Regions from separate parts of the Neorhizobium sp. PAMB6716 genome, predicted to be linked through region 1. Evidence: riboswitches for the same ligand, from Rfam matches in the RefSeq annotation. Region 1 holds a riboswitch; each other region holds the start of a gene.
What was found. Region 1 has a riboswitch for cobalamin ahead of AC4CWH_RS17165 (DUF1636 family protein). Riboswitches for the same ligand answer to the same signal wherever they lie in the genome.
Positions count from the first base shown of each region.

Region 2: another riboswitch for cobalamin. It lies ahead of AC4CWH_RS19405 (ABC transporter substrate-binding protein); the one in region 1 lies ahead of AC4CWH_RS17165 (DUF1636 family protein).
Region 3: another riboswitch for cobalamin. It lies ahead of AC4CWH_RS11295 (CbtB domain-containing protein); the one in region 1 lies ahead of AC4CWH_RS17165 (DUF1636 family protein).

Region 1 is NZ_CM177835.1:3,544,405-3,547,672, reverse strand. Features, by position in the region: gene AC4CWH_RS17175 (cobyric acid synthase) at 1-277, opposite strand, end outside; gene cobO (cob(I)yrinic acid a,c-diamide adenosyltransferase) at 277-891, opposite strand; cobalamin riboswitch at 991-1,197, shown strand; gene AC4CWH_RS17165 (DUF1636 family protein) at 1,327-1,752, shown strand; gene cobW (cobalamin biosynthesis protein CobW) at 1,764-2,801, shown strand; gene cobN (cobaltochelatase subunit CobN) at 2,801-3,268, shown strand, end outside.
Region 2 is NZ_JBZAYW010000002.1:171,582-174,849, forward strand. Features, by position in the region: gene AC4CWH_RS19400 (FecCD family ABC transporter permease) at 1-752, opposite strand, end outside; gene AC4CWH_RS19405 (ABC transporter substrate-binding protein) at 770-1,804, opposite strand; cobalamin riboswitch at 1,997-2,238, opposite strand; gene AC4CWH_RS19410 (hypothetical protein) at 2,256-2,813, opposite strand.
Region 3 is NZ_CM177835.1:2,293,370-2,296,637, forward strand. Features, by position in the region: gene AC4CWH_RS11280 (DJ-1/PfpI family protein) at 1-320, shown strand, start outside; gene AC4CWH_RS11285 (hypothetical protein) at 331-669, opposite strand; gene AC4CWH_RS11290 (CbtA family protein) at 666-1,490, opposite strand; gene AC4CWH_RS11295 (CbtB domain-containing protein) at 1,601-1,777, opposite strand; cobalamin riboswitch at 1,803-2,018, opposite strand; gene AC4CWH_RS11300 (c-type cytochrome) at 2,102-3,016, opposite strand; gene AC4CWH_RS11305 (c-type cytochrome) at 3,107-3,268, opposite strand, start outside.

The DNA.
Region 1 (3,268 bases):
GTGCGCCAACCTCGCTCTGGGGTTTCAGAAGCACCGGGTTCATGTGGACTGAAAGCGCCGCGCGCGCCGCGCGCGCCTGCAGCGCCTGCGCCCGGCCGATCTCGCCGCCATCGGCCGTCACCGCCGCATTGTTGGACATGTTCTGCGGCTTGAACGGCAGAACGCAAAGCCCGCGCAGCGTAAAGGCGCGCGCAAGGCCCGCCACGATGAGCGATTTGCCGACATCCGAACCGGTGCCCTGGAACATCAATGCCTTGGCGGGCCTTTGCTGCGTCATCAGAACTCGATCCCGGCTTGCGCCTTCACGCCGGCCTTGAAGTGATGTTTTACGAGCGTCATCTCGGTCACCATGTCGGCGGCTTCGATCAGCGCCGGCTTGGCATTGCGTCCGGTGACGATCACATGCAGGTCGGGGCGGCGAGCTGAGAGATCAGCAATCACCCGCTCGAGATCGAGGTAATCGTAACGCAGTGCGATGTTCAACTCGTCGAGGATCAGGAGGCCGACGTCAGGCTCGGCCATCATTTCCAGCGCCTTCTCCCAGGCCCGTTCGGCAGCCGCCACGTCGCGTTTCAGGTCCTGCGTGTCCCAGGTAAAACCCTCACCCATCGTGTGCCAGATCATCCGGTCGCCAAACGCCTGCAGCGCCACGCGCTCGCCCGTATCCCAGGCGCCCTTGATGAACTGGACAACCGCCACCTTGCGACCATGGCCGAGCATGCGCAACGCAAGTCCGAAGGCAGCCGTCGATTTGCCCTTGCCGGGGCCGGTATTGACGATCAGCAGACCCTTTTCGAGGGTCTTTTCCGCCACTTCCGCATCCTGCACCGCCTTGCGGTTTTCCATCTTGCGGCGGTGGCGCTCGGCCTCGCGTTCGTCGATTTCCTTCATCGGGCTCTCCTGGCGCATCGTCGGGAGGCGGGACTATAGTCGAACCTTTTCCCGCGGCAATGCCTTGTGTCCCGCCATTGACACGCAAGCGGCTAAGCGCATAGTGACAGGGACAACGGTCTTTTCCCGGCAACGGGGAAAGCTAAGAGGGAACGTGGTGCGGTTTTTCAAAAACCTAAACCACGGCTGCCCCCGCAACTGTAAGCGGGTAGTCCGGCGCATCAGGCCACTGAAGGCAACTTCGGGAAGGCGGCGCACGGGCGACGATCCGCGAGCCAGGAGACCTGCCGTTGACGACAGATGATCCAGCCGGGCGGGGTGCTCCGGAACGGATAGTTTTCGAAAGACATGGGGCGCCGATAGCGGCCTTCCGTGTCTGCACCCCGCTATCGTTTGGCAGGCCGTTCAGGCACATCGGTAAAAGGTGGGGTGACAGTGGATTTATCAGCACGAAACGAGCGTCCCGAGACGGCGGATATCCCCGTCCATGCGGTTATCGTGCATGTCTGCGAAACCTGCCGCAGCGCCACGCAAGACCCGGCTGCCCCCCGCGAGGGCGCCGTGCTTGCACAAAACCTTGCTCACCATAACGAACCCGGCATCGAGGTGAAGAGCGTCGCCTGCCTTGCCAATTGCAAGCGTGGTCTCAGCGCCAGCATCCAGAGCAGCACCGGCTGGAGCTATATTTTCGGTGATCTCACCACCGAGAGCGGCGAGGATCTTCTCATTGGCGCGCGCCTGCTTGCCGGCTCGGCCGATGGGCTGATGCCCTGGAAGGGCCGCCCGGACAGCCTGAAACGCGGCATGATTGCCCGCATTCCGCCGTTTCCCTCCGTTGAATCCCAGAACCAGAAGCCTTGAAGGACGATCCCATGACCTCTTCCCTCGCCCGCATTCCCTGCACGGTTGTCACCGGTTTTCTCGGCGCCGGCAAAACCACGTTGCTTTCCCAAGCGCTGCAGAACATCAAGGGCAAGCGGCTTGCCATCATCGTCAACGAGTTCGGTGATGTCGGCATCGATGGCGAGATCCTGAAAAGCTGCGGCATCGAAAACTGCCCCGAAGACAACATCATCGAACTGGCAAACGGCTGCATCTGCTGCACGGTGGCTGACGATTTCGTGCCGGCGATCGACCGCATTCTGGCGATAGAACCGAAGGTGGATCATATCCTCATCGAAACCTCCGGCCTTGCGCTGCCAAAGCCCCTGATCCAGGCCTTCCAGTGGCCGAGCGTCAAAAGCCGGGTCACAGTGGATGGCGTGATCGCCGTGGTGGACGGGCTGGCGCTGGCCGAAGGCCGCGTGGCCGATGACATGGAGGCGCTGGCCGCCCAGCGGGTGAACGACGACGCGCTCGACCATGACGACCCCGTCGAGGAGGTGTTTGAAGACCAGATCGCCTGCGCCGACCTCGTGATCCTCACCAAGGCCGACCTTCTCTCCCCTGCCGATCTGGAAAAGGCCCGCGCCCATGTGAGCGCCCACCTGCCGCGTGCGGTGCGCATCGTCAATTCGGAAAAGGGCGCGGTCGATCCCGCCGTGTTCATCGGCCTTGGGCTTGCCGTCGAGGACGACATCGAGAACCGCAAGACGCATCACGACGATGAACTGGACCACGAGCACGACGATTTCGACAGCTTTGTCCTCGATATCTCCGCAATCTCCGATCCCGAAAGCCTCAGCCGGCGCATTGCCGATGTGACGGCGGCCGAAAAGGTGCTGCGCATCAAGGGGTATGTGGAAGTAAAGGGCAAACCGATGCGGCTTCTGGTGCAGGCTGTCGGCCCGCGCGTGAACCATTATTTCGACCGCGCCTGGGGTGACGGCGAGGATCGTCGTTCGCGTCTCGTCGTCATCGGCGAAAAGGGCATCGATGCCGCCCGCATCGGACAAATATTGGCGGCCTGATGCACATCCTTGCCACCACATCCTCGTCGCTCGACGATCTGATCGAACCGGTCGATCTCAACCAGACGCCGGGCGATGTGGTGGTGCTGTCCTTTACCGACAGCGACCTGAACGGCATGGCTTCGGCCTGGGACAGGCTTTCGCGCGCCGACCTTTCGCTGCGCCTTGCCCAGCTTTCGGACCTGCGCCACCCGATGTCCGTCGATCTCTGGATCGACAAGGTCGCCCGCCATGCACGGGTGCTGATGGTGCGCGTGCTCGGCGGTTATGATCGCTGGCGTTACGGGGTCGAAGAGCTGTCGCATCTGGCGCGCGCAAAGGGGCTTCCGCTCATTCTTCTGCCCGGCGAATGCAGCGAAACCGACGACCGCCTGACGGCTGCCTCCACCGTATCCACCGACGAGATCACCCGCCTCCTCGCCTTTTTCCGCGAGGGCGGGCCTGACAATCTCGACCGGTTGGCGTTG
Region 2 (3,268 bases), on a different replicon from region 1:
ACCGCCGTCATCATCGCCGTCGTTGCAATGAGGATGACGGTAACCCGGCGCACCGGAATGCCAAGCGAGGCGGCCGATTCCTTGCCGAAGGCAAAGGCATCCAGCGCGCGGGCCTGCCCCAGGCAGATGACAAGGCCGACGATTGCCACCGGCAGTGCCAGCGTCACATCCGGCCAGCGCACACCTGAGAGGTTGCCGAGCAGCCAGAACATGATGCCGCGCGCCTGTTCGGCATTGGCAGCTTTCGTCACGACAAAGGAGGTCAGCGCGTGAAAGAGCTGCGAGCCTGCAATACCCGCCAGAATGATGGCGGCCGAGCCGCGCCCGGCACGCATGGCCAAGAGGCTGACCAGCACAAAGGCGATGACGGCGCCGGCAAAGGCGCCGAGCGGCAGGCCGATCATGCCGCCGCCGAGCCCCAAGATCGCAACCGATACCGCGCCGGTGGACGCACCGGCGGAAATGCCGAGCACGTAAGGGTCGGCCAGCGGATTGCGCAGCAGCGACTGCAGCACGACGCCAGACAAGGAGAGCGCCGCCCCGCAGCAGGCGGCCACCACCACACGCGACAGCCGGTAGCTCCACACGATGCCTTCATCGATGGCATCAAGCGGGTAACCGGCGCCGAACAGGCGGTTGGCGGCAGTTTTCGCCACCACCTCGAACGGAATTGCCGTTTCGCCGATGGCGGCTCCAAACCAGAGCGCGAGTAGAAGGGCAGCAAGGGCAGCACAGGCTGCCCCCACCGCCATGCGCGTGCGGCTGTGCTTCAACGCGAAAGGCCCGCCTTGGCAATCGCATCGGCCAGAACCTCGATGCCATCGATGGTGCGGATGGTCGGGTTCATCGTCTGCGCGTCCATTTCCACCACATGACCGGCCTTCACCGTCGGCATCAGGCTGACAACCGGATCCTTCTGCAGGAAGGCCGTCTTGACGGCGATGTCATCGGCGGGATAACGGCGCCGTTCCATGCGGGCGGTGACGATGATCGACGGGTTGGCCCGTGCAATCGTTTCCCAGCCGACGGTTGGCCATTCCTCGTCGCTGTCGATGACGTTTTCTATGCCGAGCGCCTTCATGATGTAGCCCGGCGCACCGTTCTTGCCGGCCACATAAGGGTCTGCGGCAAGCGTTGCGCTGGAAAACCAGAAGACGGCCGATAGTTTTGACGTGGCGCCTGCCACCTTGGCGCGGGCGGCCTTTTCGCGCGCCACAAGATCGGCCACCACCTGCTCGCCGCGATCTTGAACGTTAAAGATCCGGGCGAGGTCGCGGATTTCCTGGTAGATCAGGTCCATGCTGAAGGCTTCTGCCCGCACACCGTCGCCGCCGGAGGAATTGTCCTTGCCGATGCAATCCGACGGCGAGGTGTAGACCGGCACGCCGAGATCCTCAAACTGAGCAATCGAGCCGACGGTGCCCTTTGGCCCGACATGCCACTGGAACTGCACCGTGACGAGATCGGGCTTTGTGGCGATGACGCTTTCAAAGCTCGGGTCGTTATCGGCAAGGCGCGGCACGGCCGCATTGGCCTCCTCATAACCCTTCAGCACCGGCCCCAGCCAGACGGCCGTGCCAACCACTGTCTTGGAGAGACCGAGCATATAGAGAATTTCCGTCGTGCTTTGTCCGAGCGACACGGCCCTTTCCGGCGTTTTTGAAAAGGTAATCTGTCGCCCGCAGTTCTGGAGCGTCAGCGGATAGGTGGTTTCAGTGGCTAAAGCGCCCGAAGCGACAAATGTGGCGGCAAGGCCGGCAAAAAGCTGCAAAGCCGGTACGGCCCGGCGCAGCAACTGCGTCATGCTGGAAATCATTGGTCAAACCCTGTCAGTGTATGGCCGTCAAACGGACCTGCGATAAGGCACCTCGGCTGCAGCCAGCCTCGGTGAACGGATGTCTGGCGTTTGGGGCGCTTGAGGGTTCGACATGCGGTGCTCGCAAAAGCGAGTGTCATTCATTGTCAGCTCCTGTTCCGGGCATCCCCGCCCGTGACGTTGGACTTCAGTGCGATGGCAGGTCTCCTGGCTCACGGTTAGCGCTTCTCATCTGCCTTCCCGCACGCTTTTGTCGTGCAGTGGCATGGCGCCTTTATCAGGCGCCACAAGGATGATCGGCATCCGCTTACAGTTGCGGGGGCAGCCACGGCTTTGGACCCCAGATGGGCTCTGCACCGTGTTCCCTATTAATCCCCTCCACCGGAAAGCCGGCTCGGGGAACCATCAACGACCAGTTAAGCTGCCATACAACACCGCGTCAAGGCGCAGCATAGCCGCAATACGATCTGCCTTCGTTACGTAATGTAATATCGTTACGTTTATGAGGGCGCAAATGTTTTGTCCAGAGGGTTTCCCGGATTTTGCACAGGAGCGGCTTTGCCCGCTTGATGCGTGCTGACAGCGAATCGCCAGCCGGCAGCGTGTTCAAACTGGCGATGCTCATGACGAGCGCCTTCGACCTATCGGAAATTGTGACATGGCGTCCGGTCCCTGCCGCCTGGCGGGTTTGGCGATGGTCGATCCCGGCGGAAGGATGCGGGCATCCCGTCGCTGCTACGGGGATCGTCAGTTGCGGGTTTGCAAGCGCTCTAGGGTGCTCAACTCTTGCCCGCTCCATAATGGATCGGTGATCACGGTAGCGCGGCAAAATCTGCCCCTTTTCGGGACGGGCGCGTCGGAAACGGTTCTTGCGTGTTTTTCTTCCGTCCCGTTTTGGAGCGATACCGGAAAGAAATACTAGCGCCTGCGCCGGATCTTCTGCCATGTTGCGGTGCGACGTTACGGCAAACCGCTGTTTGCCTTGTTCTTGTCTCATTTGCAGGCGAATCTGTCGTCAGATATAGTGTTGCGGTAAAAGCTGAGCGGGTGCTTCGCCGAGCGAAAAGAGCGGCGCGACACTCCTTTTGTTCTTCGCCGTGATGGACTGGAGCCAGGGTGCGGTGCGGCCTTTTGGCCCTGCCTCGGGTCCGTTTATGCGCAGTCATGAATATGTTTTAACTGGCTTTTCATTTAGGGATCAATGCGCTAGATCGCCGCTGACGCTGATTTGCTTCGTCGACCGGCGCCTATCGCTCATTGCTTGATGTGTGAGTTGCGGTGTCGCGCATTGTTCGTCTGCGTCGCTCTTTGCAATCCCGATTGCGGGGTTGGCTGGCAACAAAGTTTCAGGCGGCAGACAAATTCTGCCGTTCTGTGTCGGTATACAGTTTGTGGCTTGAAATATATGATTTTTCCACTTTCGGCGCCGTGCCTATTCAGTGCCCAAGGTAC
Region 3 (3,268 bases), 1.3 Mb from region 1:
CGCTTGCCCAGCGGTTTCACGACGCGGGAAAACTCATCGGCGGCATCTGTGCGGCGGCATCCGCCCTTGCCGCAACCGGCCTGCTGAACGACGTTGCCCATACGGGAAATGCGCTTGCCGCCCATCAGGTCTATCCGGCCTATAAGGGCGCTGCCCGTTACCGGGATCAGCCGCAGGCCGTCTGCGATGGTGGGATCGTGACGGCGGCCGGCAGCGCGCCTTTTAGCTTCACCGTCGCAATCCTGAAGGCGCTCGATCTGTGGACGCCGGAAGCGCAGATGGAGCTTTCGCCGTTTTCCGCCGAGCATCATCGGGGCTGAAACGACCGCCTCAGCCGCCCAGCACGCGGCAGGCCTTCACTGGCCCATCCGAAATTTCACCCGCCATGGCGCGACGGATATCGCGGCTGTTGAGGTGAAGGTTTCGGCCGGGGGCCAGTTTCAGCCGCGCGATCTTGGCCATGGCCGCGGCTTCGAAATGCCGGCTTTCGCTGAGGAAAAATTCAAGACAGGCCTGCCGGGAAAGGCTTTCTCCCGGGCCAGAAGGCAAAAGTGCGCGAAAGGCGAGCCGGTGGACAAGGCAGAGACTGCCCTGCCCCGGCACGCCAAACTGCAGGGCATCGAGATCGTCGCGCCAGATTGCGGAGCGATCAGGAGCGCTTTCGCTCACCGCGCCGCCTCGAAACGCTTCATCAGGAGGCCACTCAGAGAACCGAGAAGCGCCCAGAACACGAGGCTCGTCAGCGTCGCTGCCACGATGAACTGGCGTTCCAGCCCAAGCGGGGCAAGCGCATGTTCGCCGTCTGGCGGCAGCGGTGCGCCGATGAGATGCGGTGCCGCAATCAGCGCAATGGCGGCGACAGCGGAAAACCCGTCACGGCGAAATGCCAGAAGCGCGATACCGAGTGCGGTGGCAAAGGCCGTCGACAGCCACCAGATCTGGCGCGCGCCGAGATCGCCGGCGGGAGAACCCGGCAGTTCCGGCGGCAGCCCCACCATTGGCGCCAGCATGACAGAGGCAAACCCTGCAAGGCCGAAGAAAAGGCCCGTGCGCCAATCGATGGTTTTGGCAAACCCGCCCTGAATAGCGACAGACAGAAGCCCGCAGAGCACCAGCGCATAACCGATGGCCGTCAGGATATTGGCGGCTGCCGTATAGGAGAGCCGTTCCAGCCCATCGGCCGGCGCCCAGCCGTCTCCGTGGTCATGGCCCCCGTGGTCATGGCCTTCCTGACCGTGACCATCGGCATGTTCATGTGGCGCCGTTCCGGCGGCATGGACGTGGGAGGCAGGGTTTTCTGTAGCGGCCGGCACGGCAACGGGTGCTGCTGCCGCTTGCGCGTGGTCATGGCCGGCGGCACCTGCGTTTTCATAGGTTTCGGCAGACAGAATGAGCGGCGTGGTGCCAACCATCTGCATCAGCGAGACGGCAATACCGCTCACAATCCCCACCACAACGGCGGAGAAGACAATGGATCTGAACATGAAGATAACCTTATCCCGTGCGGGCAAAGCGCCTATGAACCGGACGATGTCCGGCAAGCGCGATACCCGATTTAAACGTGGCTGAACGACCTGGTACTTTTCAGATGGAGCGCGCGTTAGTGGCAGGGAAAGGCGTTGGCGTGGCGCGTATCGTGGGCAGCGTTGTGCACGGCTTCCGCATGGGAAAAACCGACGAAGCCGACGATGAACAGGCCAAGTGCGACCGCAAAAACGGCCTGGAGCATGGATGTGGATTTCGCCGAAGTGCCGGCGGTGGATGTTTGGATCGACATGCAAAAACCCCTCGTTGCATATGCGTTGACGACAGGTGCGGCGGCAGGTCTCCTGGCTCGCGGGTCGCTGTTCAAGGACCAGACCTTCCCGGTTTCCCAGTGGCCAAAACAGTCGATGAACTCACCGCTCACAGTTGCGGGGGCAGCCACGAATGAGGCACTTCTCTCGATGCCCTATCGTGTTCCCTTTTCATCCCGACAGATCTTTCATCCGGCAGGAACCGTCACACGCTCTTCTTGTGGCCCGCCACCGGGGGCCTGTCAATACGCGTCGCAACCCTGGGGTTTCCGAGTTTTGCGGATGTACCGCGATTATTCCCCTGCTCAGCGGGAAGGAACCGCCTTCAGATAGGCCGCAATTGCCTCCAGATCGCTTTTGGGCAGGTGCGAAAGGTTCTGTTGCACCTCCACCATGGAGCCGCCGGCACTGTCGAATTCAGGGGTGAAGCCGGTTTCGAGATAATTGGCGATATCGCCCTCGCTCCAGCTGCCGATGGCCTTTCCGCCGGGGGTGATGTTGGGAATACGCCCCTCGCCTTCCGGGTTCGGCCCGCCTGCCAGCCACTGTCCACTTTCAAAGCCGCCGAGCGCATTGCGCGGCGTATGGCATTCGCCGCAATGGCCGGGCCCTTCCACGAGATATTGCCCGCGCTTGACGGCATCGCTCGGGTTGTCGAGCGCAACGCGCGGGTCTGCACTGAAAAACAGCAGCTTCCAGCCGCCGAGCGTCACGCGTTGGTTGAAGGGGAAACCGAGTTCATGCGGCGGCGCAACATTGCGGCTTGCCGGCAGCGTCTTCAGGTAACCGAAGAGATCGTTCACATCCTTTGGCGTCAATCGCGCGTAGGAACTGTAGGGGAAAGACGGATAAAGATGTTCACCCTCGGGGCCAACGCCCCGCGTCATCGCATCGCCAAACTGCGCCAGCGTCCAGCGGCCGATGCCAGCCTCTGGATCGGGTGAGATATTGGGGACGTGGAACGTGCCGAAGGCCGTTGGCAACGCGCGACCGCCCGACAGGACTTTCTGGTCTTCGCCCTTGGCATCTTTCGGCGCATGGCAGCTGACGCAGCCGCCGGCCCAGAACAGGTGTTCGCCGTTTGCCACATCCGCCGCGCCGAGCCCTGCCCAATAGTCTGCCGGATGTGGTGCGGGCCGCGTCAGCGCATAAGCTGCCGCGCCGCCCGCCACGACGGCAAAGACACCCGCCAGTGCGATTTTGGCCCATGTCGATGCCATGGCCGCTCCCCGTTCATGTTCTTAAAAACCCGAATGCCCAAAAAACCGCCGCCCGACAGGGTGCCGGGCGGCGATCATAAAAGGCTGCGCTTAGCGCTTCAGACGATAGGCCTGGTGACAGGTGCCGCAATCGGCGCCCAGCGTCTGCATGGCCTGCCCCACGGCTGCCTGATCGGCGGGCATGGAGGCCAGAACCGTTTCGGCATCGGTGGAAAGCTTCATGGACTTGGCCTTGAAGTCATCCATGTTCTG